DNA from 2 places in the Tigheibacillus halophilus genome. Region 2 is predicted to be linked to the other one. Evidence: riboswitches for the same ligand, from Rfam matches in the RefSeq annotation. Region 2 holds a riboswitch; the other holds the start of a gene.
The links. Region 2 has a riboswitch for S-adenosylmethionine ahead of ACFSMW_RS08995 (PLP-dependent aspartate aminotransferase family protein). Riboswitches for the same ligand answer to the same signal wherever they lie in the genome.
Positions count from the first base shown of each region.

Region 1: linked by a shared signal. The riboswitch ahead of ACFSMW_RS01610 (methionine ABC transporter ATP-binding protein) and the one ahead of ACFSMW_RS08995 (PLP-dependent aspartate aminotransferase family protein) in region 2 are both predicted to bind S-adenosylmethionine.

Region 1 is NZ_JBHUIZ010000003.1:222,534-237,955, forward strand. It holds gene ACFSMW_RS01565 (metal ABC transporter permease) at 1-63, opposite strand, end outside; gene ACFSMW_RS01570 (metal ABC transporter ATP-binding protein) at 82-837, opposite strand; gene ACFSMW_RS01575 (3-hydroxyacyl-CoA dehydrogenase/enoyl-CoA hydratase family protein) at 1,179-3,578, shown strand; gene ACFSMW_RS01580 (acetyl-CoA C-acetyltransferase) at 3,596-4,771, shown strand; gene ACFSMW_RS01585 (acyl-CoA dehydrogenase family protein) at 4,836-6,620, shown strand; gene ACFSMW_RS01590 (arsenate reductase family protein) at 6,838-7,194, shown strand; gene gcvH (glycine cleavage system protein GcvH) at 7,279-7,662, shown strand; gene ACFSMW_RS01600 (toprim domain-containing protein) at 7,834-8,205, shown strand; gene ACFSMW_RS01605 (thioredoxin family protein) at 8,230-8,547, shown strand; SAM riboswitch class I at 8,657-8,772, shown strand; gene ACFSMW_RS01610 (methionine ABC transporter ATP-binding protein) at 8,920-9,954, shown strand; gene ACFSMW_RS01615 (methionine ABC transporter permease) at 9,944-10,612, shown strand; gene ACFSMW_RS01620 (MetQ/NlpA family ABC transporter substrate-binding protein) at 10,630-11,457, shown strand; gene ACFSMW_RS01625 (YuzK family famiily protein) at 11,696-11,836, shown strand; gene ACFSMW_RS01630 (cation diffusion facilitator family transporter) at 11,885-12,760, opposite strand; gene ACFSMW_RS01635 (IDEAL domain-containing protein) at 12,991-13,224, shown strand; gene ACFSMW_RS01640 (hypothetical protein) at 13,398-14,315, opposite strand; gene fumC (class II fumarate hydratase) at 14,485-15,422, shown strand, end outside.
Region 2 is NZ_JBHUIZ010000006.1:112,290-127,711, reverse strand. It holds gene hutH (histidine ammonia-lyase) at 1-1,223, opposite strand, end outside; gene ACFSMW_RS09025 (nuclease-related domain-containing protein) at 1,746-2,339, shown strand; gene ACFSMW_RS09020 (alanine/glycine:cation symporter family protein) at 2,871-4,292, opposite strand; gene ACFSMW_RS09015 (acyl-CoA thioesterase) at 4,492-5,013, opposite strand; gene cls (cardiolipin synthase) at 5,087-6,529, opposite strand; gene megL (methionine gamma-lyase) at 6,895-8,130, opposite strand; gene rarD (EamA family transporter RarD) at 8,304-9,209, shown strand; SAM riboswitch class I at 9,282-9,401, shown strand; gene ACFSMW_RS08995 (PLP-dependent aspartate aminotransferase family protein) at 9,502-11,256, shown strand; gene metX (homoserine O-acetyltransferase MetX) at 11,250-12,302, shown strand; gene ACFSMW_RS08985 (homoserine dehydrogenase) at 12,299-13,300, shown strand; gene ACFSMW_RS08980 (SGNH/GDSL hydrolase family protein) at 13,579-14,496, shown strand; gene ACFSMW_RS08975 (YpmS family protein) at 14,549-15,190, shown strand.

The sequences.
Region 1 (15,422 bases), on a different contig from region 2:
GATCAGCAATCCTGTATAAAAAGTATTTCGTAAAAAATCAAATGCAAAAAAATCATGAAGCATAGCTAATTTCCTCCAACCTCAATGGTCATGTACGACTTTGTTTACATTGTAGCCGTACATATTCGATAAGTCAGCTTTATTCAAAGCCCTATAGGCATCCGGTTCGCCATGAAAATGAATCGTTTGGTTCAAGCAGGCAATGTCTGTGGCAAATTCTGTAATGATGCCAGTATCATGTGTGATCAGAAGCATCGTGATGCCTTGGTCCTTGTTGAGGCGATGCAGTAATTCATAAAAACGTTGTACGTTTGCAGAATCGACTCCTACTGTAGGCTCGTCCAAAATCAATAGTTTGGGATCACTGACCAAAGCCCGGGCAATGAACACACGCTGCTGCTGCCCACCTGATAATTCCCCGATATTTGTATGAATATAATCAGTCATTCCTACTTGTTCGATTGCACGTAAAATAAGTTGCTTGTGTCTTCTGGTGAAAAACCTCAAGTATCCGACCTTGGCAGTCAACCCCATAGAAACGACTTCGTATACTGTTGCCGGAAAGCCTTTATTAAAAGCATTAGACTTTTGCGATACGAATCCGATACTGTATTTATCTTTAAATTGAGCTGCGGGTTTTCCATATAAGCGGACAGAACCGTATGTGGGTTTTAACAATCCAAGGATCAATTTGACTAAAGTAGTTTTGCCGCCGCCATTCGGCCCAAGCAGTCCTAAAAAAGCACCTTCCGCAAGCTCAAAATTTATATTTTTCAAGACTAATTTTTGATCATAGGTATAACTGACATTATTCATTGAGATAACTGAATTCCCCATGTTTCGTATCCCTTCCATCTTCTTTAACTCTTTCATTCTGATATATTAAAACAACATACTCTTATTGTATCGTAACCATTACGTTTTGTTAAGTGGAAAATCCTGATCATCGGACTTTTCGGCTCATTTTTATAAGACGTTATTTCATACAGTAGGATTTTTCCATTTGAGTGAATCCATATATGCAGCAGTGTGCAGAAAAAAATCTTTAAAATGCATTTTGTCACTTGCGAAATATCTGATAATAATTTATAGTTATAAATAGACAGATAGGAATGACTATCTTTTCTTTTTACCATAAAATGAATGAGTGTTCATTCAAATTGATTGGGGGATAAAAAATGAAATGTTCGATCAAGCGGGCGGCAGTACTAGGATCCGGGGTCATGGGTTCAGCGATTGCAGCCCATTTGGCAAATGTCGGCATACCCACCTTAATGCTCGATATTGTCCCGCGAGAACTGACAGCCGCAGAACAGAAAAAAGGAATGACACTGGAAGATAATACGGTAAGAAACCGAATTGCAGCACAAAGCAAGAAGGCGCTTTTGAAGCAAAAGCCGTCACCGATCACTTCTATGAAGAGTATGGATTTAATCACTGTAGGCAACATGGAAGACGATATGGAAAAATTGGCTCAGGTTGATTGGATTATTGAAGTGGTCGTAGAGAATCTCGCAATCAAGCAAAAGGTCTTTGAACAAGTGGAAAAATACCGCAAACCAGGAACCATTGTTACCTCGAATACGTCAGGCATATCTGTAGAAGAGATGGCTGAAGGGCGTTCAGAAGACTTTCGCAAGCATTTCATGGGTACGCATTTTTTCAACCCGCCACGCTATTTGAAGTTGCTGGAAATCATTCCTGCAAAGGATACTGACCCCGAGGTACTGGCCAAAATGAAAGCGATCGGCCAGGATGTATTAGGAAAAGGTGTTGTTGAAGCAAAGGATACACCGAATTTCATTGCCAACCGAATTGGAACATACGGTTTGCTTGTCACGGTCAAAGCCATGAAAGAAGGAAATTACAGTATCGGCGAGGTAGACTCTGTCACAGGTCCATTAATCGGCAGACCAAAAAGCGCCACGTTCCGAACATTGGACGTTGTTGGCCTTGATACATTTATCCATGTTGCCAAGAATGTTCATGACCAGGTGGAAGGAAAAGAAAAGAACGTGTTCGAGATACCCGATTTTATGAAAAAAATGCAGGAAAAAGGCTGGCTTGGTGCTAAAAGCGGCCAGGGATTTTTCCTCAAGAAAAAAGGTCAGGACGGCAGTGTCATTTATGAATTAAACCCGGAAACGCTGGAGTACCAGGATCGAAAGAAATTGAAAACTGCTGCTGTAGAAACAGCGAAGCAGCAAAAGGGTTCTAAAAATAAATTGAAAACGCTTGTTTATGCAGAAGGCGATCGTGCATCGGATTTGATATGGTCGATTATCAAGCCGGTACTATGCTATTCAGCTGAACTTCATGGAGAAATTGCAGATGATATTCCTGCTATTGATCAAGCTATGAAATGGGGTTTCGGCTGGGAAATGGGACCATTTGAAACATGGGACGTCATCGGTCTCCGTAAATCAGTAAAGCGGATGCAACAAGAAGGAGAGAAAGTGTCCCAGTGGGTCCTAGACATGCTGGAAGCGGGAAATGATACATTCTATAAAACAGAAAATGGAAACGTTTACTATTATAATGGCAGCTCATACAGACAACAGCAATTCAACCATAAGGAAATCAATTTAAAACGCCTGAAGGACCAGAAAGGTGTCCTGAAAAAGAACCCCGGTGCAAGTTTAATCGATATTGGCGATGATGTTGCCCTGCTGGAATTCCATTCCAAAAGCAATGCCATCGGTTTGGATATGATTCAAATGGTAGACGAGGCGTTGCATGAAGTGGATAAAAATTATAAAGGATTGGTGATCGGCAATCAAGGCAAGCACTTTTGTGTAGGTGCCAACCTGGCTATGATGCTATTTGAAGCCCAGGATGACAATTATTTTGAACTTGATATGGTTGTCCGCAAGTTTCAGCAGATGGCTTTAAAAATCAAGTATAGCGAAAAACCGGTGGTTGTCGCACCTTTCAATATGGCTGTCGGAGGCGGTGCGGAAATCTCTCTGCCTGCCGCTGCCATTCAAGCTTCAGCTGAAACATATATGGGTCTTGTCGAATTCGGTGTGGGACTGATTCCGGGTGGCGGCGGAACCAAAGAGCTTTACTTGAAGATGCTCCGGAACATGCCACATGGCGTGAAATTCGATTTGACGAAGGTTGCTAATGATGCATTTGAAAAAGTAGCTATGGCAAAAGTGTCGACATCTGCAGAAGAAGCAAGAGAAAATGGCTTCCTGAACAGCAAGGATGCGATAAGCAGCAATTTCGACCATTTAATATTTGATGCGAAGCAAAAAGTGCTTGCACTTGCTGCCACCAGTTACCTGGCACCAAAAATTGAAAAAATCCCGGTAGTAGGTGAGCCTGGTTATGCAGCAATGCTGCTCGGGGCGAAATCACTGCAATTCGGCGGTTATGCCTCAGCGCATGATGTCAAAATCGCGGAAAAACTTGCTTTTGTTTTGTCTGGCGGCAGAGTACGCGAAGGTTCACTCATTGCAGAACAGGATATGCTTGATCTGGAAAGGGAGGCATTCCTGAGTCTGATAGGCGAACCAAAGACACAAGCAAGAATGCAGCATATGCTCGTTAAGGGAAAACCATTACGCAACTAAGGAAGAGAGGGATGAACGTGAAAGAAGCAGTAATTGTTGCAGGCGCAAGGACCCCTGTCGGAAAAGCGAATAAAGGGTCGTTGGCACATATGCGACCGGATGATCTGGCGGCCCTGACGATCAAAGAAACACTGAAAAGAGCTGGAAATTATGAGGGCTGCATAGATGATGTCATCATCGGGTGCGCCATGCCAGAGGCAGAACAAGGTATGAATATGGCGAGAAATATCGCCGGGCTAGCCGGATTGAAAAATGAAGTTCCCGGTATCACAATTAATCGCTATTGCTCTTCTGGACTGCAAAGCATCGCCTATGCTGCACAGCAGATTATGTCCGGATTTGGAGAGACGATTCTTGCAGGTGGTGCGGAATCGATGAGCCTGATTCCAATGGGAGGGCATGTCATCAAACCGAATGCCAGACTAGTGCAGAATGCTCCAGGCTACTATATGCAAATGGGCCATACGGCTGAAGAAGTGGCAAAGCGCTTTGATATCTCCCGGGAAGATCAGGATGCTTTTGCTGTAGAAAGCCATAAACGGGCAGCACAGGCAATTCAAGATGGCAAATTTAAAGAGGAAATCGTCCCTGTTGAAGTGACGGAAAACATATTCAGCAAGAATCATAAAATAGAAGAAAAATCCTTCACTTTTTCGCAAGATGAGGGTGTAAGACCGGATACTTCCATAGAAGTGCTGGCAAAGCTACGGCCGGCATTCAGTTTGAAAGGTTCCGTCACGGCAGGAAACGCATCACAAATGAGTGATGGCGCTGCAACGGTGCTCGTCATGAATAAGGAAAAAGCAAATGCAGAAGGTTTGCAGCCATTGGTGAAATTCCGTTCCTTCGCTGTTGCTGGTGTGGAACCGGAAATTATGGGCGTGGGACCCGTGGCAGCGGTACCGAAAGCGGTTGAACAGGCAGGCTTGTCTTTAGCTGATATTGGCTTATTTGAGCTGAATGAAGCCTTTGCTTCGCAATCCGTCAGAGTGATACGTGCACTTGACTTAGATCCTGCCATTGTCAATGTCAACGGAGGAGCGATTGCACTTGGTCATCCGCTTGGAATGACGGGGACAAAATTAACACTGACTCTCATCCATGAGATGAAACGCCGTAACACGCAGTTTGGTGTAGTCACCATGTGTATTGGTGGTGGGATGGGAGCTGCAGGTGTATTTGAACTGCTTTAGCTTAGAACGCTGATAAGCAACGTTAAGAGGGTAAAATATCATTCTAAGGAGAGAAGGATGAAAAATGAGCGAAACAAAAGAAAAATTATTTAAAGGCGGCGCCTTTTTAATAGAAGATCTGGACAGTGATGATATCATCACTCCAGAGGACTTCACAGATGAACATAAGATGATCGCTAAAACAACGGAGGATTTTGTTGCAGGCAAGGTATTGCCGGTCATTGATAAGCTGGAAAACCACGAGTTCGAATATTCTGTTGACCTATTGAAAAAAGCTGGCGAACTTGGCTTGCTGGGTGTGGATGTTCCAGAAGAATATGGCGGGCTCGGCTTGGATAAAACCAGTTCATCCGTAGTGACAGAAAAAATTTCCCGTGCTGGCGGTTTTTCTATCAGTCACGGTGCACATGTGGGTATCGGTTCATTGCCAATTGTTTTTTTCGGCAATGAAGAACAAAAGAAAAAATATCTGCCAAAACTTGCTTCCGGAGAATTACTGGCTGCTTATGCATTGACAGAACCGGGTTCAGGCTCTGATGCACTGGGCGCCAAAACAACAGCTGTCCTCAATGAAGCGGGTACACATTATATGTTGAACGGTGAAAAACAATGGATCACGAACTCGGCATTTGCTGATGTATTTACGGTTTACGCCAAAATCGATGGGGAGCATTTCTCTGCTTTCATCGTCGAGCGGGATTTTCCGGGAGTTTCCACCGGTGCGGAAGAGAAAAAAATGGGTATCAAGAGTTCTTCCACCCGTACATTGATTTTGCAAGATGCTGAAGTGCCGGTAGAAAATCTGCTTGGTGAAAAAGGCAAGGGACATAAAATCGCATTCAATATTTTGAATGTCGGACGTTATAAATTGGCGATTGGCGGTGTTGGCGGATCAAAACACGCGTTGGAGGTTGCAACAAAATATGTTAACCAGCGTAAGCAATTCGGCAAAGCTATATCTAGCTTTACATTGACACAGGAAAAACTTGCGACGATGGCATCTCATATTTATGCTAATGAAAGTGCGGTATACCGTACAGTTGGCTTATTCGAACAACGCATGGGAGCATTAAACAATGAGCAACTAAAAGATGGACGCGAAATAGCTAAAGCTATTGCTGAATACCAGATTGAGTGCTCCATGAATAAATATACTGCAACTGAGTGCTTGGATTATGTAGTAGATGAAGCGGTACAAATGCACGGAGGCTATGGATTCATGCAGGAATACGAAGTGGAGCGCATGTATCGGGATTCCCGTATCAATCGCATTTTTGAAGGAACAAATGAAATCAATCGCCTGATTGTACCTGGAACATTGTTGAAAAAAGCGATGAAAGGTGAATTGCCTTTGCTGCAAAAAGCACAAAGCCTGCAGGAGGAACTGATGATGATGATGCCGGAAGAACCGGGGACTGAACCATTGGGTCAGGAAAAATACTTGCTGAAAAATGCGAAGAAAATCATTCTGCTCGGCGCTGGTCTTGCTGCACAAAAGTATATGCAAAAATTGGAAAATGAACAGGAAATCCTTGTGAACCTTGCAGATATGACAGCTGAAGTATATAACATGGAAGCGGCTGTTCTGCGTACTGAAAAAGCTATGGGGAAATCGGGAGAAGAGAAAAACAAGCAGAAACTCTTATACACCCAAATCTATGTCCAAGAAGCCTTCAACCGGATGGAGGCGTGGGCGAAGGAAATCCTGGCCGGAGTTGAAACAGGAGACAATTTGCGCATGATGCTTTCCTCTTTAAGAAAGCTGACTCGTCATACTCCAATTAATGTTATCGCTAAAAAACGTGAGATTGCAGCAAGTATTATTGCAGCCGAAAAATATACAGTTTGACAAATGAAATGGACGGTGTTTGTAGAGATGAAGGGTTTTCAGCCAGTCCCTTGCAGGCAAATCAGCATCATTTCACCAGCGTATGTATCAGGTATGGCCCGGCGTATTGTTTGGGCCATACTTTTTTATCGAATGCAATGAGTGCGAGGTTTCCTCTGTCGTAATTGACAGGAATTTTTGATATAATACAGTTAATACATAGCATGGAGGGAATTGCATGACGCTGAGATTTTACTGGTATCCGAATTGCGGAACGTGCAAAAAGGCAAAAAAGTTTTTAGATGAACATCATGTTTCCTACCAGAGCATACACATCGTGGAGAATACACCGACCAAGGATGAAATGTTGAAGCTAATCCGGAAGAGTGGCTTGCCAGCCAAGAAGTTTTTCAATACAAGCGGGAAAAAATACCGCGAAGGGAATATGAAGGAAAAGATTGCCAATGCCTCTGAAGAAGAGATGGCAGCAATACTTGCCTCAGACGGCATGCTGATCAAAAGACCGATCGCAACAGACGGTCAGCGTGTAACTGTCGGTTTTAAAGAAGATACATTTGCAGCAGAATGGTTGTAATGAAGCAGAAGTACTGGTAAAAGGCTTTGATAACTTGTATATTAAGATTGCATGGATAGGTTGCAATTTATGGAGGGATAAATGATGGAAACACCAAAGGAATTGCTTTATTCTGAAGAACATGAATGGGTCAAAAAAGAAAATGACAAAGTCCGAATCGGCATTACGGATTTCGCACAAGATGAACTGGGGGATATCGTTTTTGTTGAACTTCCCGAAGTCGGAGATGAGTTGAAAGCTGATGAGCCATTCGGCAGCGTTGAATCTGTGAAAACCGTGTCTGAATTGTATGCCCCGATCAGTGGCAAAGTGGTGGAAATCAACGAAGACTTGGAAGATAGTCCTGAATTTGTTAATGAATCTCCATATGAAAAAGCCTGGATGGTCGTGGTTGAACCCTCAGATGAAGCAGAATTTGACGAGTTGCTTTCTGCGGATCAATACATTAAAGCAACAGAAAATGATTGATTGTAAGTGATGGAAGGCCGACTGGTATTTTTTATGAGTCGGCCTTTTTCTATATATTGTGAGATGCCTTCATACGATTACAGTCTGGTCCAAATGATAATTATTTCTAGCGCAAAATCATATAATATGGAAACAACGGTGTTCGAATATTCATGATGCGAGGTGCTTTATGTGGGTCATGTTGATGCTGACAAAATAATTATTGTGGAAGGATTGACAGATAAACGGCAGATTAGCAAAGTAATTACCGAACATGTTATTATTGTTTGTACAAATGGTACATTCGGAATTGAGCGCTTTGATGAATTGCTTGAGACATATCATCTGGATGAAAAGGAAGTATTCATCCTGGTGGACGAGGATGACTCCGGCATAAAGCTTCGAAAACAGCTTGGGCAGGAGCTCCCTCATGCGAAACATATATATGTAAGCAGTGAATTCAGAGAAGTGGCTAAAACTCCGATCCATATTCTGGCATCCATCTTAACGAGAAAAGGCATCGAAGTGGATCCGTTGATTTTAGGCGGTCCTGGACTTGCTTGACATTGCATAAGTGAAGGTGATTTAGTGGAAAAAGCGACAAAGGATATGCTGCAAGCGGATCATTATATATTATTTATACATTCACCTTTTTGCGGTACCTGCCAGCTGGCGAGATCCATGCTGCATCAAATCGAAGAGGTACATCAGCAAGATATATTTTTGGAAATGAATGCATCGCTTCATCCATCATTCATGCAGGAAAACAAAATTGAAAGTGTCCCTTGTCTATGTATCAAGGATCAGGGACAAATAAAGGAAAAAGTCTATGTCTTTCATTCCATTGCAAATATATATCATATCCTGCTGCAATATGAGCGGAAATTGTTTGTAAACAGCCATTGAAATGGGTCTAAGCCTCGATTGGCGCATCCAAAATAAACATTGACTTCAGATACCAACAATGCTATTATTTAATCTATCAATTTACTATTAAAACTGAATGAATGTATTTCTCTTATCTTGAGCGGTGGAGGGACTGGCCCTGAGAAACCGCGGCAACCTTTGGACAGTATTTTGTCTGAAACGGTGCTAATTCCTGCGAAGCAATGATGCTTTGACAGATGAGGGAACATAAAGATGATATTGATGTCTTTCTGTTCGCTTACAGGAGGACATCTTTTTTTAGAGGCAAAGGATACAGTCCTTCATGTCTATTCAATTCCATCAGAAAGGGACGTGCTATGATGAAACACGGAGCGTCCAGGAGGTTTTAACATGATAAAGATTGATTCCCTGACAAAGGAATTTACAATTGGGGAAAAACAAATCACTGCTGTCGATCAGCTTACCATGGATATTCAGACTGGAGAAATCTTTGGCGTGATTGGCTACAGTGGTGCCGGAAAAAGCACGTTTATCCGTATGCTTAACAGGCTGGAAGATCCGACTTCAGGTACTGTTACGATCGGGGAACAAGAAATTACAAGCTTATCCAAAAACCAGCTGAGAGAAGTAAGACAAAATATCGGTATGATTTTTCAGCATTTCAATTTGCTATGGTCACGGACGGTGCGGGAGAACATTTCTTTTCCGCTGGAAATAGCTGGAGTCAAAAAATCGGAAAGACAAAAGCAGGTCCAGGAATTGATCGATTTAGTCGGTTTATCTGGGAGAGAAGATGCATACCCGTCCCAGCTAAGCGGAGGGCAGAAGCAGCGTGTAGGCATCGCAAGGGCACTGGCCAATAAACCGGATGTCTTGCTATGCGATGAAGCGACGTCGGCACTGGACCCGGAAACGACGAATGCTATTTTGGATCTGTTGGTAAGTATTAACCAAAAACTTGGATTAACCATTATCATCATCACCCATGAAATGCATGTCATTCGTAAAATTTGCAATCGGGTGGCAGTGATGGAGAATGGAAAAGTTGTGGAACAAGGGAATGTGCTGGAAGTTTTTTCCCGTCCAAAACAGCCTGTCACAAGAAAATTTGTGGAGCAGGTAATGGGGAACACAGACGCGGATACGGAAGAAATCCATCAATTATTTCAGGCTGGCAGCGGAAAGAATATCATTCGTCTGCATTTTATCGGAGAGACGACAAATCAGGCATTGATCAGTCAACTGGCTAAGCGATTCGATATTGATCTGAACATTCTTCAAGGCAAGATCACTCATACACAACACGGGGCCTATGGTACGTTGTTTGTGGAATTGATAGGCGACCAGCAAGAAATAGACCGCGCTCTCGATCATGTTGAAAAGCAGACCTCAATAGAAATGGAGGTCATAGATAATGAAAGATGAATTCTTTGCGAATCTGGATATGGGCGAATTATATCAGGCCATTTACGAAACGTTTTATATGACAATACTAAGCTTGATCGGTACTTTTATTTTGGGGATTATGCTTGGGCTGTTGCTCTATTTGACGATGAAAGGCGGCATTTGGCAAAATAAGCTAATTAACTTGGTAACCGCTGCGGTAGTCAATATTTTCCGGGCGATACCATTCATTATCTTGATTCTGTTACTATTTCCTTTCACCAATTTCATTGTCGGGACCATACGCGGTCCGAACGCTGCGCTTCCCGCATTGATCATCGGTGCAGCGCCATTTTACGCTCGCCTGGTAGAAATCGGGTTAAGGGAAGTGGACAAAGGTGTTGTAGAAGCAGCAAAAGCGATGGGTGCCAAAACAAGTACTATCATTTTCAAAGTGCTGCTGCCTGAGTCTATGCCGGCACTAATATCCGGCATCACAGTCACAGCTATCGCTTTGATCGGATATACTGCCATGGCAGGAGCCATCGGAGCCGGCGGGCTTGGAAACTATGCATATTATTTCGGTTTTCAGCGACGTGCTTTCGATATCGTATTTGTTTGTTCTGCAGCAATTGTCGTGATTGTTTTCATATTCCAATTCATTGGTGACTTCATAGCAAATAAAATAGACAAAAGGTAAAAGGGGATAAAAAAGAGATGAAAAAGATACTGCTTTTAATCAGTGTAGTGCTTATTTTAGGATTGGCTGCCTGCGGCGGCGATAAAAAAGATAATGCAAAAGGCGAAAAGGAAATCATTGTAGGAGCTTCCAGTGAACCGCATGCGGAGATTTTGGAGAAAGCAAAGCCGATCTTGAAAAAGAAAGGTATTAAGTTGACAATCAAACCTTATCAGGATTATGTGCTGCCAAATGACGATTTAGCAAATGGCGATCTGGATGCTAATTATTTCCAGCATATACCATATTTAGAGCAAACCAAAAAAGATACAGGTTATGATCTGGATTATATAGACGGCATCCATATCGAGCCGATGGGTGTTTATTCTAAAGATATCAAAAATGTCGATGATATCAAAAAGGGAACAGAAGTCATCATGAGTAACTCAGTGGCTGACCACGGCAGAGTACTTTCCTTATTTGAAAAGCAAGGACTGATCAAATTGAAGGATGGGATTGATAAAACGAACGCCACAATCAAGGATATTGCCGAAAATCCAAAAAACTTGAAGTTTTCGGCGGATAATGAAGCTGCGTTCCTCCCTGAGCTTTATAACAGCGAGAAAAACGTGCTTGTTGCAATCAATACGAATTACGCTATCGGAGCAGGCTTGAATCCGCTGAAGGATGCATTATTCATTGAAGGTAAAGATTCACCTTATGTCAATGTTATCGCTGTTCGTGCAGAAGATAAAAAGAACAAGGAATTGAATAAGCTTGTCGATGTGCTGCATTCGAAGGAAATTCAAGATTTTATATTGGATAAATATAAAGGTGCCATTGTTCCGGTAGGCGGGGATAAGTAAAATCTGCCGTTTGCTTCATATTTATAGGAATAGCGAGGAATTCGTCAAAAATGTGGCGGATTCCTCGCTATATATTGGTGAGCGCGTGAGAGCATGCATCAGCAGATGTCATCCGTTTATTTGAACTTTGAACAGGGTATTGTCTCTGTGTTAACATTTTATTTAAGGTTCAAGAAAGGGATGGTTCACTATTCTTAGTGGCATAAAAATGAACTACACTCCAGAAATGGAGAAAGCTATGCAACAATCTCATAATATCAGCTTCGCTGAATATGGGAGGAAACTGACAGAACGGATCACAGTTGAAAAAAGACGGCAAAAAGAATACCAGCAATCAAAATATATTCGCGCACAATTACAAGCACAATTACCAAGGTGATTCATGCGTATACCGGCATCCATATATCTAGAATGCCGGTATATTTTTTTATGTTTCCTCATAATATGGTTCGATATGAATTTGTGCGTACGAAATGTGATGTTTTTCTTCAAGCAGTCCTTCAATATTCTCTGTAATAGCGTGACTTTCGGTCACATTCAGTGTTGGATCCACAAGTATAGTGATATCCACAAAGGCCTGGTTTCCCAAAATCCTCCCCTTGATGTCTTTTACTTCCTTTACTTGTTTTACATCTGTGACGCTTTCACGGATTCTTTCCAGTTTATTTTCGTCAAAGCCATCTGTTAGTGTTCGAGTCGAATCTGCGAATATTTGCCATGCAGTATGGCAAATGATGACGCCGACAATAAGACCGGCGAGTGGATCCAGCCAGTATAGCCCAAATTGTGCGCCGATAATCCCGATAAAAGCGCCAATACTGACAAGTGCGTCAGATTTATTATCCTGGGCAGCTGCATGAATGGCACTGCTGTTGATTTTTTTCGCCAGTGATAAATTGAAAAAGTAGACGATAAACATGATAGCTGCTGCACCGATGGCAGTCCAGGCGGTAAGCATGCTTGGCTGCTGGGTTTGGTGGCTGAAGATTTTTTGGATGGTGTCAATAATAACTTGTATTCCAACCGCAATCATGATGAATGCTGCAAATAAGGACGCAACTGTTTCTGCACGGTAATGGCCATAACGATGTTCTTTATCTGGTGGTTTTCTCGATATTTTTAATCCGACTAAAATGGCGATGGATGCCACCACATCGGTTGAGTTATTCAAGCCATCAGCCCGAAGTGCATCAGAATGGCCCATATATCCAATGAAAAGTTTCATCAAAGCTAAAAAAAGGTATGCAAAGATGCTGATGATTGCTCCTTTTTCTCCGCGCTTGATATCTTCTGTATGATTCAATGCATGTTCCTCCATTAAAATTACTTTGAAAAATGCTTACATGACAGCTATAACATTTTAACAAATCGTATAACGGTGAGTCTAGAGAAACATAACAGCCTTCGGTTATATCTGTTGGCATGGGTAAATCCTTTTAGTATCCTGCCAATAAAAAGAAAATGTTATTTACCTATTGCAATTATACATAAAATTTCAGATAATAGAATAAAGGAGACTAGGGGGAGTGTCCCATGAAAAAAGAAAAGGTCATTTATCGGTTTAATCGGTATATTGGAAAAACGCTCTATGCGAAAAAAGAAATGCCTTTTGAAATTAGTCTCAATTCCCGAATGCTGCTTGATGAATTATGCTTCAAGGAAAATAAAAAAAGATTAGAGCAGCAGCTGAATACCGCACTCGATCAAGGTAATGCCGAAGCGTTTCATAAATTGAGTGAGGCATATAAGCAGTATGTATGGGAATAATAAGTGCCAAATCAGATAGCGTATAATATAAAAGCCCGCCAAACAGGGTGCCGCCCCCGAAAGTTAGAGTAAAAATCTAATTTTCGGGGATCGATACCCAAACAGGCAGGCTTTTTTGTGTGCAGCGAATTACATTGGTTGAGGTTTCTAAAGACGGCAAAAAATTTATCATATCAATTGGATTTTCCCGTCACTTCGGCCATGAATTCGGGTCCATTTTTTGATTGATCAGCTGGTATGTCAGTTAATTGTTGGAAAAGTTGTATTAAAACCGTTGGCAATGCATTATTGCTTTGGTCCCAATAATGCATGACAAGCGACAAAATCTCCAGTGCGGTACTTCTGCTTCTGTTGTATAAATCAAGGAAACTGTCTGTGCTTGTTTTACCAGTAGTCGGATGGTGCCATGCATGATGCTCAAGGTTCAGGTAATCCTTTCCTTGATCCAGCAGTTCATGGGAGAAAGGTGTGAAAAAGTGTTTGAAAAGCTTGTTTTTCCATCCACTAGGGTCTGCCAACAAACGCAAGGTAAGCTTCATTTCTCTGTAAGCCATTTGAAATTTTTTATCAGTAATTCTGGTAAAAGAAGGGAAATGGTCCGCAAACAGGCGATGAAGTAATGTGCAGATATCTTTATTGATGGAAAATCCGACATCTATTTCTTTATAAACACGTGAAGTCCATGCTTTAAGATTATGAAATTTCTCCATCATGATGGTATCAATAGCTATATCCATTTTATCAGTGGAATTCGTTATATTTTCAGCACCATATCTCATATATGGGCAAATATGTTTTAAGAGAATGAAATGCGTGATAAAGCCGAAAATATATGCCTTAGCTTCATCATCCATTTTTTTCGCTTCTTGAATCATATCTATTATTAATGCAGTTCCATTTGTCTGCAGTTCAAGGTCGCATTGTTTGAAGGGCAGTCTTTTTCCAAGCCAGAAATGTCGGAAATACAATGGGTTAGTTCCTTGTGATCCTAGCTTCATGTAGGTGTCATTGGCGAAAACGCTGTTTGGAACAGTTCGGATCGTATCTGCTATATCTTCACAAAACAGCATATGAGTCCAAATAGCAGGCAATTTGAAAAAACCTCCTTTTTGCCCTCTTTAGACGGCAAAAATATTACTATGAACAGTATAAAGGATAAAATCGCTTAGTGAATGGACAAAGCGTACAATTTTGTGTCTTTCAATATATTTCTGATACAATAGCTTAAGAAGTAACATTCACTTTGGGGAGGAATCTGATATGGAATACCGCGTGGAACATGATACGATAGGGGAAATAAAGGTACCTGCTGAAAAATACTGGGGAGCTCAAACACAACGAAGCAAACAGAATTTTCCAATCGGGAATGAAAAGATGCCTCAAGAGGTCATCCTGGCGTTTGCGATTTTAAAAAAAAGCGCTGCCAAAGCAAATAGTGATCTTGGATTGTTGGATAAACAGAAAGCCGAAGCTATTGCATATGCAGCAGATTTGGTTATATCGGGAAAACTGACTGAACATTTTCCATTGGTTGTCTGGCAAACGGGGAGTGGAACACAGTCGAACATGAATGTGAATGAAGTCATCGCGCATGTAGGAAACAAATGGCTGCAAGAGCAGGGAAGCGATTTGACTTTACATCCAAATGATGATGTCAATAAATCACAAAGCTCCAATGATACATATCCGACTTCATTTCATGTCGGTGCTGTTCTAAAGTTGGAAGACCAAGTTTTGCCGGCAATCAAACAGCTGAAAGCCACATTGAAAGAAAAAATGGATGCATTTGCAGATGTGGTAAAAATCGGTCGTACCCATTTGCAAGATGCCACCCCACTGACGTTGGGACAGGAAATCAGTGGCTGGCACCGTATGCTGGAAAGAGCGGAAATGATGGTGGCAGAAAGTGCCGATCATTTGAAAGAACTGGCTATTGGCGGAACGGCCGTAGGGACAGGTTTAAATGCACATCCCGAATTTGCAGCTCGTGTTTGCGCTGAAATCAGTAAAGAAACGAATAAAGAATTCATCTCTGCTCCGAATAAGTTCCATTCGTTGACAAGCTATGATGAAATGGTTTATGCGCATGGCGCATTAAAAGCACTTGCAGCCAATATGATGAAGATTGCCAATGATGTCCGCTGGCTTGCAAGCGGGCCAAGATGCGGCATTGGTGAACTTGTCATACCTGCGAACGA
Region 2 (15,422 bases):
GCTGAAGACGGAATGGAATCGACACTTGCCGGGTGGGCCAAGGTTTTATTCTCCGAAACAAGCGAGGCTGCGCTGTATTGCATGATCATTGCACCTGATTCAAGCCCCGGGTTCGGACTCAAGATAGGTGGTAAATCATTCAGTTGCGGGTTGACCAAACGCTCTATCCGCCGTTCGGAAATATTAGCAATCTCAGCAATTGCCAGCTTTAAAAAGTCCATGGCAAAAGCGATCGGCTCCCCATGAAAATTCCCGCCAGAAATCACTTTACCGCTATCAGAAAAAATCAGGGGATTATCTGTCACCGCATTGATTTCCATTTCCAATTTTTCTTTGGCATAGTTCACGACTTGCCATGCTGCACCGAGTACCTGCGGGATACATCTTAATGAATAGGCATCTTGAACACGCAGTTCGCCCTGTCTGGTTGTCAATTTGCTATCTGTTAGAAGCATCTGTATGCGGTTTGCTACTTCCAATTGTTCGGGATGCCTGCGGACCGCATGTAATTCGGGGGCAAATGCATCGATGATCCCCCGCAGACCTTCCATCGTCATTGCCGCAACCAGTTCGCTTTGCAGCAATAACTGCTCCACTTGCAAATAAGTAACCACACCCACAGCCGTCATTGCCTGGGTCCCATTGATCAGTGCGAGTCCCTCTTTTGCTTCTAATTGCAAGGGGGAGATTTTAGCCCGCTTCAATGCATCTTTTGTCGGCATTCGTTCTTCCTGGTAGAACACTTCCCCTTCACCAAGTAAGGCCAAAGCCAGATGAGACAGTGGCGCCAGGTCCCCGCTTGCACCAAGAGAACCTTGCTGCGGAATAACCGGATGGATTCTACAATTCAAAAAATCAATCAGCTGCTGGACTAATGCGACCCGTACACCTGAATAGCCTTGGGCCAAAGCGTTAGCCCGGAGCAGCAGCATCGCCCGGCTGATGGATTCTGCAAATGGTTCTCCCACGCCACATGCATGGGAATGAATCAAATTCAACTGTAATTCCTGGAGATGATCTTGCTCTATGATGACATCACTGAATTTACCAAATCCCGTGTTGATGCCATACATTGTTTTTTTATCAGCAATCATTTTTTCCACTATATCTCTATTGGCAGCTATTTTGACCACTGCAGATGGGGCAAGCCCGACTTTCTCGTTCCCTTCGATAATAGATTTAGCTTCTATTAAAGTGAGTGGTTTATCTGCGAGCATAAACATATACCTTCCTCCTTTTATCACTTTACAGAACTAAAGTGCAATCTAAAAGGAGATCCGCCGCGGCAGATCTCCTTTTATATATATGCCATATATGGTTGTATGATGGTGCATAAAATGCCTGCGCATATCAATCACACCTTGATTTGAATTTTTCCTTTGTATCATTGTAAACGTTTTCACAAGGGTTTACAAGTGTTACCTGAAAAGATAACATTATAATTTGGAATTCGACTATGTCAGTAGGCGTTGACCGCAAAATTTCTTTGATGTTTTCGATTTTTTTATTAGTCAAAATATCCATAGGATGTATTTTATCTTATTTTTGGCTTACTGTTTTTGGCTTAATGCTGGCAAAGTGAAAATCAATGCTATAATACATATGAGTTGCCCCACCCCGGAAAACCACCCTAATACTTCAGTTTAACAGAGAAAATAGAATATGGATAAGGAGGCAATGAAGTGCCTTACAAACCTCGTACGAAATCAAATGAATGATTGATCCTGGAATTAGTGAAGAGGAGGATGCATTTATCGAAAAAGGACAAACAATATTATCTCAATCTTAAAAGAGGCTTTGCCCGCGAAAAACAATTCGAGGCTTTCACTGAAAAACTTCAAAGTGAATGCTTGATACTAAACGATTTATTATTGGAAATAAACCATACGACATTCCAGATTGATTCCCTTTTTATCACACACAGTAAGTTTTATCTCTATGAAGTCAAAAACTATCAAGGCGATTATTATTACGAATCTGACAAGCTCTTCAAAAAACCCAACATAGAGGTTATTAATACACTTCACCAATTAGGAAGAACAGAATCCTTACTACGTCAATTACTCCTTAGTATTGGAATTGAACCTCGAATTAATGCTTTCGTGGTTTTTATCAATCCCAACTTCACGCTGTACCAAGCCCAGATGGACAAACCATTTATTTTTCCAACTCAAATTGAGCAACACATGAAAAACCTCCATGCAATATCATCGAAACTAACGGAAAAACACAAGAATATAGCAGCTCAACTATTGTCTCTAAACATAACAGATTCTCCATTTACTCAAATACCTGCCTACAATTTTGACCAATTGAAAAAAGGAATTATATGTCCGTAATGCCACTCTTCTATCTTAGCTGCGGAAAAAAGAATGTGTGTCTGCACAAAGTGCGGATATAACGAATTAATTTCAAATGCTGTCTTAAGAAGTATCAATGAATACAAGATACTGTTTCCAAATGAAAAAGTTACTACAAATGCTATTTATGACTGGTGTCAGTTGTCACTGTCCAAAGAAACAATAAGAAGGATTCTAGCTAAAAATTTTCACATCTCTGGGGTTCATCAATGGGCTTATTACAAATAAAATCCCGAGCCAAAGCAAGGTATGGTTTTTTTGAGCCATCTTCCTGGTGGTTACGTTCATCCAGCTTACGAAACACTCTTGCTCGGCTCTTTCTGCTATTTCGGTGGGTCATCCGGCCTATGAAACAACTTTGCTCGGCCATTCCCGCTATATCGGTGGGTCATCCGACCTATGAAACAACTTTGCTCGGCTCTTCCCCTTATATCAGTGGTTCACCCGGATTATGAAACAACTGTATTCGGGCATTCCTGCTATATCAGTGGCCGAAGTCCGCCTCAATGCTCAGGCATCTTTATTCATCGTTTCGCGATCCCAGTACACGATTCCATTATCATCGTCCAGTACGTCCTTGTAAAACACGGGATCTTTTTTCTCTTTTCGCTGACGCATATAGTCTTGCAGCACTTTTCTCGCAACAGGGAATAACCTGGTGACAGCGTATAAGTTGATCAATGCCATGACACCCATTGTCACGTCAGCCATATCCCAAACAAGATCGAAGCTTGCGAGCGCACCGAAGATGACCATTAAAAGCACTGCAATCCGATAGATGAACAATCCGGTTTTGTTTTTCTTGATATAAGAAATATTATTTTCCCCATAATAGTAATTTCCTAAAATAGAACTGTATGCGAATAAGAAAATGGAGACAGCTACGAAAATACCTGCCCAGTCACCCAGATGCTGTGCAAAGGCATTCTGTGTCAGCTGGATGCCATCAAGTTTGCTCCCTGCATAACCGCTGGAGGACAATATGATGAATCCAGTTGCGCTGCAGACAAGAATCGTATCGAAAAATACACCCAGCGCCTGAATCAAGCCCTGCTTGACAGGGTGAGATACCTCTGCTGTTGCCGCTGCATTCGGTGCACTACCCATACCAGCTTCATTAGAGAACAATCCTCTTTTGATACCGAATGAAATCGCCGCACCAAATCCGCCGCCAGCAACTTCTTTAATGCCAAAGGCGTTTTGAAAAATCAGTCGGAACATATCTGGAATCAGATTGACATTAACAATCAATATAACTGCCGCAACGATAATATAGAGTATTGCCATCACAGGCACAATGATTTGTGTGACATTGGCGATGCTTTTCAGCCCGCCAAAAATAACGATCGCTGATAAGATAAACAATATGCCGGCAATCAGGTATTTGCTCATATGGAATTGTCCTGAAAATGCCAGACTAATGGTATTGGATTGTACAGAATTGAAAACCAGGCCATATGTAAAAATAATGACAACCGCAAAAATAATTCCAACCCAACGCTGATTGAGACCTTTTTCCATATAATACGCCGGTCCGCCATAATATTGGTTTTTGTCGGGAATTTTATAGACTTGTGCCAGCGTACTTTCCACAAATCCTGTTGCCGCCCCGACTAGTGCAAGCATCCACATCCAGAAAAGTGCTCCAGGCCCCCCCATACCGATAGCGGTCGCCACACCGGCCATATTCCCTGTTCCTACTCTTGCGGCAGCACTAATAGCGAATGCCTGAAAAGAAGAGGTTCCTTTTTTTCCTGAAGCGCTAACCGCTCTCTTGTCAAAAATGACCCGGAACATTTCTGGTAAAAGCCTGAATTGCACAAACTTCGTCCCAAACGAAAATATCAGCCCCAAGCCGATTAGCACAACTACCAGAATATGCGAAACTATCTGTTCATCTAAAAATGCCACCAAATCGTGAAAAGTGCTCAATGTTATTCATTCCTCTCTGTTTCATATTAAGCAAAATATATGTATGCTCTATTTCCTGTTGCATGGTGTTTTCCCTAAATAAAGCGACCTTAAAACAAAAATCTTCAAAAAGTTTTACAGCCTGGAAAATTGCAGACCTCTCATATAAATAAAAGAAAAGCCATGACCCCTTAGGATCGTGGCTTTACCGGACAGCAATTCAAGGTTTTTCAATCCAAGGGTAGTCTGTTCCGAATGCCTCGGCAAATTCCTTCGATTCCTTGCGTCTTTCCTTTCGAGCCTTGGCACGTTTGGGAGCACCCTCATACAGCCTCTTTTCCATCTGTGTCTCAGGCACAATAGGAGAAACAGGGATCGGCCTGCCATTTTCATCTACAGCCACAAATGTCAAAAATGCCGTTGCGCTCACTCTCCGTTCCCCTGTGAGCAAGTCTTCCGTAACAGCTTTCGCAAAAACCTCCATCGACGTTTTATGTGTCCATGTGACGAATGCTTCAATACAAATGGAATCGCCTTCCTTGACAGGCTCCAAAAAATCAACGGAGTCTGTAGATGCGGTCACAACATTTTTCCTTGCATGCCGTACTGCAGAAATAGCTGCTACGTCATCGATATGAGCCATTAATTTGCCGCCGAACAGCGTTTTGTATGCATTTGTATCGGGAGGCAATACATGTGATGTTTTGACTGCCAAAGATTTGGAACATGTTTTTTCTTCCATGCTGAATTCCTCCAATGGGTGATTTCAAATTTGAATGTTTGTATAGCCTTCACCCGGCTATGGATAACATGTATCATAATACCGGGGAAAGCAACCTGGATATCGATTCCTTGAATCGGACACCAAGAGATCTTTTATCATAGAGTTTCTTGGTCATTTGTGTCGATATGGCAATGTCATTCATGAACGCGGCCTCCAATTCCTGAGCGATCGCGATATCATATAGAAATGCGTTCACTTCAAAATTAAGGCGGAAACTGCGCACATCGATATTCGCTGTGCCAACCGAAGCAATTTTTCCGTCCACGACAATTGTTTTGGCATGCAGGAAGCCTTTTTGATAAATATAAATTTCAGCCCCTGCGTTCAGCAGGTCACCAACATAAGAAAGCGTCGCCCAATAGACAAATGGATGATCTGGCTTGTTTGGAATCATTATTTTGACATCGATTCCTGAGAGAGAGGCAATTCTGACCGCATCCCGCAAGCTCTCATCCGGAATAAAATAAGGGGTTTGGATATAGACATATTTTTTTGCCGACAAAATCATCTTGATATAACCGTTTTTAATTTGTTCCCAGTCGGAATCCGGTCCGCTGGATACAATTTGAATGCCAGTGTCTCCGCTCGACTCTGCTGCGTAATAATGCTCCTCGTATCCAATATGGTTTCTTGATGCCTGGTTCCAGTCCAGAATGAACCTTGTCTGCATATTGTGGACGGCATCACCTTCAATACGCAAATGCGTATCGCGCCAATAACCGAATTTTTTGCTCATCCCCAAGTATTCGTCCCCGATATTGAATCCTCCGGTATAGCCGATTTTCCCATCAATAATCGCCAGCTTACGGTGATTGCGGTAATTGATTTTCAAATTGATCTTAGGTATTTTCGGTGGAAAAAAAGCTTCCACTCGGACACCGTGCTTTCGCAAATTGCGAATATATTTAGGGCGCAGCAGCCTGGAGCCCGTATCATCATACAGCACACGCACTTCTAGACCTTCTTTGGCTTTTTCAATCAGCACCTGCGCGATTTCTTGTCCCAGCTGGTCATGGCGGATGATATAATATTGCAGATGAATATGGTCTTTCGCTTTTTTTATATCATTGATTAAAGCATTGAACTTTTCGCGCCCGTCTGTGTATATCTTCACCTTGTTATCCTGTGTGAAAACAGCATCATCATTGCGCAGATGCAGATAAAAAAGATCTTTATAAATAGCAATTTCGGGCTGGCGGAATGTGAATTTATCATCTTCCAGCGCCCGGAGCTGAGCCTGAACAGCAGTTTTCACTCCAAGGCGGCTCTTGGTATCCCATGTAAAAATCCTGCTGGAACTCAATCTTCTTCCAAAAATCAAATACAAAAAGAAGCCTGCAATCGGAATGAACAACAATACCATCAACCAGGCCCAAGTTGATGTAGCATCCTTTCTCTCCAGGAAGATGATTGAAATTCCGAGACCGATGTTAAAAATAAAAATGAAACCGACCAAATAAGCCAGGAGCTCCATCGAACATATCCTTCCTATAAAAGAATTGTATAAGCTTTACTATAGCACAATTGGTAAATAATTTGCCATTTCGAGAACGCCAACTTTTAGCACAGGTCTTGAGAACCGCGAATATGCAGCTGGCTTGCGGACTGGCTGAAGACATGGCAAGGGATGTTTGGTTCAATGCGGCATACATCATTCAGTGATTGGTTTCCAATCCTCAGACGAGATTCGTGTGTGCTGTCTTATTTATCATATGCAGGTGATCCGCTTCATGCCGTCATATGGATATTTCTTTGCAACACACCATATACTTGCACATAATAAAAACGATACCACCCTCCCCTTACGGCAAGAATGGTATCCATTTACATGCAAATATATTAACGAACCAGCTTTTCCGTTTCTGTCATTGTCTTATTATGACTTTTTGATGAACACCAGTCTAATGCTTGCTGCAAGTCTTCCCAGATATCTTCCCAGGCCTCCAGCCCAACTGAAAGGCGGATCAATTGATCCGTAATGCCCATTTCCAAGCGATTTTTTTCCGGCACGGCAGCATGGGTCATTGTCGCCGGATGTTCAATCAATGTTTCTGCATCTCCGAGACTGACAGCAATTTTCAAAAATTGCAGCTGATTCAGTAATGACTGCGCATCTTTTTTTGTGCCTTCCATTTCAAAGGCAATGACTCCGCCGCCACGCTTCATTTGTTGCTGCATGAGTGCGTAATCAGGATGGTCCGCATCTCCTGGGTAGTATACATGCTTGACAGCAGGATGCGCTTTTAAATGCGCAGCTATTTTTTCTGCATTATCGCAATGGCGCTCCAGACGTACCGGCAGCGTTTTTAAACCGCGCAGCAGAAGCCAGGCATCCATTGGACCAATAATGCCGCCGATATCCTTTTGCGTAGTCATAGCCACCTGATCAAGAAAATCTTTTTGACCGACAGCAAGCCCCGCAATCACATCGCCATGACCACCGATATATTTGGTCGCACTATGAATAACCACATCACAGCCTAATTCAAGCGGGCGCTGCAAGTATGGCGAACTAAAGGTATTATCGACCACGACTGGGATGCCGTATTCCTTGGCCACTTCGGCTACCAAGCGCAAGTCTACCAGCTTCATTGTAGGATTGATTGGTGTTTCTACATAGATGCATGCTGTTTTATCATTTATGAGGGAGCGGATGTCCTCCTTTGTTTCCATCTCGGAAAAATCATGTCTAATATTGTATTTATCTTCGAGCATGGTTAAAAGACCGAATGTGCAGCCATAAAGCCCTGAGGAACAGAGAATATGGTCATTGGCTTTTGTCAGTGCAATCAAGATAGCCGAAACAGCTGCCATCCCCGATGCAAATGCCAATCCACGCTCACCGTTTTCCAACGCCGCTATTTTTTCTTCCAATGCCGCTACTGTGGGATTTCCCAGCCGGGAATAAATATAACCATCCTCTTCCCCTGCAAATCTCCTCTCTCCCTGCTCGGCCGATTCAAATGTGAACGTCGATGTTTGAAATATTGGCGTGGTGAGACTCCCATCCATCGTTTTAGCATCGTATCCGGCATGAATAGCTGATGTTTCAAAATGACGATATGTTTTAGACATGGTGGACCCCCTTTTATCAAGTGAAACGATTTAAACGCTTCTTCTATAATTCTATTTTATGTTATTCCCTTCAAATTTGAAAGCGTTTCCTGATAATTCACAAGCAATTCAATTGCCTTTTTGCTATTAATTTTCTAAAATTAGCTTATTTACCAGAACGAGAGGAGATACATATGAACCAGTCATCACAGAAAAACGGCATTATACTTGTTGCGTTAGCGTATGTATTTTGGGGGTTCTTACCCATTTACTGGAAGCTGGCTGATCGGGTGTCTGCCGGCGAGATTCTTGCTCATCGGATTATTTGGTCATTTGTTTTTATGGCACTGCTAGTAACTGTTACAGTCAAATGGCGCCCTTTTATTACTGAATGTAAAGCAATTATTCATGATAAGCGTAAGCTGCTTGGCATAACTTGTGCATCGATCGTCATCAGTTTGAATTGGCTCACCTACATATGGGCAGTGAACGCAAACCATGTCATTCAGGCAAGCCTTGGATACTATATCAACCCATTAGTCAGCGTTTTGCTAGGTATCATCTTTCTGAAAGAAAGCCTAACGCGCAGACAAATTCTATCTGTCGTCCTTGCGGCAGCAGGGGTCATTTACCTGACAATCAGTTACGGTGTATTTCCGTGGATTTCATTGGTACTAGCTATCACGTTCGGCTTATATGGCCTGCTGAAAAAGACCGTGGATATTTCTGCTATGTTCGGGTTGACAGTGGAAACATTGGTTGTAACACCGATCGCATTGATATATCTTGCGTTTTTGCCGGTCCAGGCATTCCATTTCCATTCCCTGTTTACGGGAACCAACATGCTTCTGATGGGTGCTGGTGTGGCCACAGCAATCCCATTGCTTTTGTTTGCTGCAGGGACGAAAACCATACCACTTTCTCTGGTCGGTTTTCTGCAATATATAGCACCGACAATCATGCTTTTACTCGGTGTTTTCTTATATGATGAACCCTTCACAGTTGCTCATATGATCGCCTTCAGCTTGATTTGGTTCGCCTTGATCGTTTACTTGGCATCGATATATCGTCCGAAGAAACAATCCATGCAAGAACATTAATAATTTTTCGTGCCTGCTGTTGACACTTATGTTTTTGTCCGTTATAATACTGATTAATTTCAAAAATCAAATCTCTTATCAAGAGCGGCGGAGGGAATAGGCCCTGTGAAGCCCGGCAACCAAAGAGGGAGCATTGCTCGCTTTTAAGGTGCTAAATCCTACAGATCATACGGATGGTCTGGAAGATAAGAGGAGGATACGCATAAATAAATGCAATCGCCTCTTCTTAGGAAGAGGCGTTTTTTTCATTCCACCTCTTCCTCCAGAACCGAAATCAAAGGAGGAATTTTTCATGTCAGCATTTTCATTCAATCAACCAGAAACAGTATTATTGCACGGTGGCCAGCAGGTGGATCCCGCAACCGGGTCACGTGCCGTGCCAATCTATCAAACAACTTCCTACGTCTTCCGTGACACAGAACATGCTCAAAATCTGTTCGGCCTTAAAGAGCCTGGAAATATCTACTCCCGTATCATGAATCCGACAGTAGACGCTTTTGAACAGCGTGTCGCTTTGCTGGAAGACGGTGTCGCTGCTGTGGCCACATCGTCCGGTATGGCAGCTATCACCCTCAGCATCCTCAATATAGCTGGTGCAGGGGACGAAATCATCGCCGACAGCAACTTGTACGGCGGCACATATAATTTATTTGCTAAAACACTGCCGAAATACGGAATTCATGTTATTTTTGTCGACGGTACTAATCCTGAAGCAATCAAACAGGCGATTACGGATAAAACGAAAGCAGTATTTGCTGAAACAATTACCAATCCAAGCCTGAATGTGTTCGATATTGAAACAGTGGCAGAGATTGCCCACGAGTACGGTATCCCGCTCATCATCGATAATACTTTCGGAGTATATGCAGCCAAACCATTGGTGTGGGGCGCGGATATTGTCGTTCATTCCGCAACGAAATGGATTGGAGGCCATGGGACCACTATTGGTGGTGTTGTCGTAGATGGCGGTCGTTTCGACTGGGGCTCGGGCAGGTTCCCCGAATTCACCGAGCCGGATGAGAGTTATCATGGGCTGAAATACGTAGATACAGCACCTGCAGCGTTCGCGACGAAGTTCCGTGTCCAATTGCTGCGCGATATCGGCGCATGTCTCAGTCCCCAGAGTGCTTTTCTCCTCTTACAGGGACTGGAAACACTGCATCTTCGCATTGAACGGCATCATGCCAACGCGAAAATAATAGCTGACTATCTGAATGAGCATGCGCAGGTGGCATGGGTCAATTATCCAGGGCTGGAATCACACCCTTCTAATAGTCTTGCAAAAAAATATTTACACCAAGGGACCGGCTCAATGATTACATTCGGTATTCAGGGCGGCCGTGAAGCCGGCAGAAAAGTAATCGACAACATCAAGCTTTGGTCACATGTTGCAAATGTAGGAGACGCGAAATCACTTATCATTCATCCTGCATCCACCACTCACCAGCAGTTAAGTGCGGAGGAGCTGGTGCAAAGCGGTGTCAGCGAGGAATTGATTCGACTGTCCGTAGGTATTGAGTCCACTGATGATATCATTGCAGATCTGGATCAAGCGATTGCTGCAGCTACTGATTCGTCGCCAACTGTAGCCTCATCTGAGGATAATGTAGTCCAGTGGCTGTTGCATTCACCTTTTGAGCGAACTGAAAATGGCCCGAGACAAAAGACGATTGCTGTTTTCGGTCTGGACCAGTCAACGAGCACTTTTTATGATCAAATCAAGCATCTGAAAGCACGCGGTTTTCAAATCCTGCCAATCGCATCCAATGCTGGCACTCTTCTGCAGGCGACATCCTATGAACGTTTGCCAGATGCAAAAGAAGATATCGATGCTGTACTCGTTAAGCAGGACAGCATCCCAGCAGACCTGGTAGAACAGCTGATTCAAAAAGATGTGAAAATCATCTGGTTTGAAAATGGCTACCCAGATACTCCAATACTTGATAACGCTGAGGCAGCAGGTGTCACAGTCATTAAAGGACTTGAACTGTATGCGGAAGCAAACCGGATTCGCGGGGGACAGTCTCCCGCTGTGGTAAAGTGGTAAAGCGCTACGGAACTGTAAATATTGGCAGTTTGAATTTAGAATCTGGCGTTTTGTTGGAGGATGTGATTCTGCAATATGAACGGGCTGGACTGTGTGATGGACCAGTAGTGCTGGTTTGCCACGCATTGACAGGTAACCATGCAACGACAGGAACAGAAGATATCCCTGGCTGGTGGAGCGGTTTGATTGGTGAAGGCCGCTCCATCGATACAACCACTTACCAGGTGGTCACATTCAATGTACTTGGGGGTTGCGACGGTTCCACCGGACCCACCTCCATCAACCCCAAAACCGGGCAGCGATATCGTTCCGATTTTCCCGCTATCACCGTACGTGATATGGTGCATGCACAATACAAAGCTTTGCGGGCACTTGGAATCTTAAAAATCCATACTGTCATTGGAGGATCGCTTGGCGGTATGCAGGTCCAGGAATGGGCTCTTCTCTATCCAGAACAGATAGAAAGAGCGATCATCTTGGCAGCGACTCCCACGCTTTCAGATTATGGCATAGCTTATAACCACATAGCCAGGACAGCCATCACTTCTGACCCTGCCTGGCAAAATGGCTTTTATCAAAACAACGAGCGTTTAAGGGGACTTGAAATCGCCAGAATGGTCGGGATGGTTTCCTATCGCAGTGCGCCATTATTCGCAGAACGCTTCCAGCGTAATCACTCTGGAGATGACTTTGAAATTAACGCTTATTTGGATTACCAGGGTGAAAAACTTTGCACCCGTTTTGATGCCAACAGTTACCTTTGCTTGCTGGCGGCGATGGATCAGCATGATATTGGCCATACCCGAGGTGGATGGAAAAAAGCAGCAGCAAGTTTCACAGTACCGATGCTGGCGATCAGTTTTGCACATGACTTGATCTATGAACCTGTGCAAATCAAAGCATTTGCTTCACATGTGCCAGATTGTACCTATCACCATGTGGAAACGACATTCGGCCATGACGGTTTTTTGACAGAATACGAGAAATGGGGAGATGTGGTGCAGCAATTTGTACAAAAGCCCCTTCATGAAAAGGTGGTCCAATGAATAAGCTGCGTATTGCTTTGCTTGGTTTCGGAACAGTCGGTAAAGGGATCTATCAAACAATAGAAGTACAACAAGCACGTTTACAGCAGCTCACTGGCAAGCAGGTGGAGATAGCAGCTATTGTGGTCAAGAGCTTGAAGAACCATAAAAATTATAACGGCCATGCAAAGCTCACCACCGATTTCCAGGAAGTGTTGGGAGACAAAAACATAGATCTGGTGATGGAAGCAATTGTCGGCAAAGAGCCAGCTTTCACTTATTTACAGCAATCCATCCAACAAGGGATGCACGTTGTTACCGCAAACAAAGAAATGTTCGCACAACATGGCCAGGAATTGAAGAAACTCGCCGAAAAGCACTGTGTACAAATCGGTTTTGAAGCAACCACTGCCGGTGGCATCCCTGTCATTGCAACAATCAGGCAACTCTTACAAGTCAACCGTGTGAGAAAAATCCAAGCCATTTTGAACGGCACTAGCAACTATATCCTGACGGAGATGCGCATGAAGCAGCTTTCATTTTCCCAGGCGCTCAAAAAGGCACAAGAACTAGGTTATGCGGAAGCAAATCCTGCCAATGACATTGATGGCCGGGATGCATATTTCAAAGCTGTAATTCTATGCCAGCTGCTCTTCGGAAGCAAGGCAGATAAAGCCCGCTTCAAACAAACTGGCATCCGTGACATTTCCATGTCATTTCTGGATGAACAAGAAGCCGCAGGTAAGCGTGTCAAGCATCTTGTAACGATCGCCGAGACGGAAGACGGGATATACTGTGATATCTCCCCAGCTGCATTGGAACCCGGCCACCCGCTTTATGCGGTAGAGGGAGTCGATAATGCGGTTCATCTGGAAACAGACATTCTTGGTGAGCTTACGTTAACTGGCCCAGGTGCCGGTGCGTTGCCGACGGCGAGTGCGATGATAGAAGATTTTTGCACGATTATTGGCCGCCCGAATGCCTATTCAGCGCATGAAGAACTGGCCTCTATCCACTGATAATGTATTTTATATTACAAACACCTTAAAAATCGCCTAAAATGTGGGCGATTTTTTTCATTCCATATTAAAGTCAGCTATAATGGGTAAGAATATAAATATGTGTAGATATATGTATCTATTAGAAGTTGTCCAAAAAAGCCAGGTAAAAGCGGTCTATCCATTCTGCTGACTGCTACTCAGAGCCAATGCGGTCTTTTTATCTCTCTTTTTGAACAATACTATGAGCATATGAACATATTATATATAGACAACTATATCAGCACAGGTGTGATCAAATGAAACAGATGAAACATAAAAAAACGTGGCTTATCATTGGGATACTTCTATTATTAGCAGGAACGATATTCGCATCGATTATATATATGAACCGACCAGACCCGGATCAGAAACTTACCCATCTGAAAAAAGAACTAAAACCGCAACAGAATAATGCTGCACCAGGAAAAAAAGACGAGCAGCAAAAAAACCACAAATCGAGTCATCAAAAAGACGAAGCATCAAATAAGGATAATCAAATCAGGGAAACGTTTGAAGTCGCACTGCAACAGACCGTTGATTTCTTCTCCAATCGAAAAACGAATTTTGTGGCCATAGGTGATTCCTTAACAGAAGGTGTGGGCGATACGACGGATAATGGCGGATATGTCGGCTTGCTTGATGATACCATTAACCAGGATAAAAAGCTTGCCACATTTAAAAACTACGGCAAGCGCGGCAATCGAACAGATCAATTAATCAAGCGGCTGGATGATCCAGAAATTATGGCTTCTATGAAAAAAGCTGATGTCATCTTGATCACTATCGGTGCCAATGACATCATGGAAGTGTTGAAAGAAAACATTACAGATATTACTTATAGGGCTTTTTCAGAAGAACGCTCGCATTACGAGGATAGATTACATGTCATTTTTGATAAGCTCCGGAGTATGAATGGTGACGCCAAAATTTACCTGATCGGTTTTTACAATCCATTCGAGCAATACTTCCAGAATATCGATGAACTCGATCGGATTGTCGATAACTGGAATGCCACAAGCGAAAAGGTTGTCGAGACATATGACGGTGTCACATACATTCCAACAAAGGATTTATTCCATCATAAGAAGGATTTATTCGCAGCCGACAATTTTCACCCCAACATAACGGGTTATGAATTGATGGCGAAGAGGATTCTTTCTTATATAACAGAATAGGCCAGAGGATCGTATTAAAACTGCCTGGCCACGCAAAAGAAAGGTGGAGAGTATGTCAGAAAAAAGAGTATCACCGAAAAAAAGCAAATGGAAAAAGCTGTTTTGGCTTTTGTTATCTATTGATATCATTATTATCGCAGTATTACTGGCATTTATTTTTTGGCCGGTTCAGGGTGCAGATATGCCGGCAAAACACAATGTGGATGAGGAGCAAAGTTCATCATTCACGATTCGCACCACAAGGAAGAATTTGGATGAACTAATTAATGCTTACTTGGATAAATTATTGCAGGATTCCAAGCATCATTATAAAATCTCCCTCGAGGACGATGTACATCTGATGGGGGAATTACCTGTTTTTTCAACCACAGTCCCATTGTCTGTTCACTTGGAACCCATTGTACAAAAAAACGGAGATGTGGTGCTGAAACAGAAATCCATTTCAATCGGGCTGCTCGAGCTCCCGAACAAAAAAATCATGGAATACATGAAAAAATACTTGCCAATGCCTGAATGGGTAGCGATCGATCCAGCTAAATCAGAGATTTACCTAGCTGTCACCCAGATGGAAATCAAGAGTAACTTTCATGTGAAAGTGGAGCATCTCGATCTGGAGGCAAACAATATCGCCATACAGCTTAAAGTCCCATACCGTACACTGGGTATCGACCCGATCAATACGAATGGGCAATGATGCTTAGCCATATCTTCATAGAGGCCGTGTAAATCAAACATGGCAGGACAATATCTGATCCCGGCCTTTACGAAATAAGCAGCATGCCGCTGTCAATCTTGATAGACAGCGAGCATACTGCTTATTTTATCTTTGACCGTTTCGACTAAGTAAGCAGGCTCCAGCACCTTCGCTTTTGTTTCCCCAAGTGAGAATCCAATTGATCAATCCATCAGAAAGTTTGGCCTTGGTT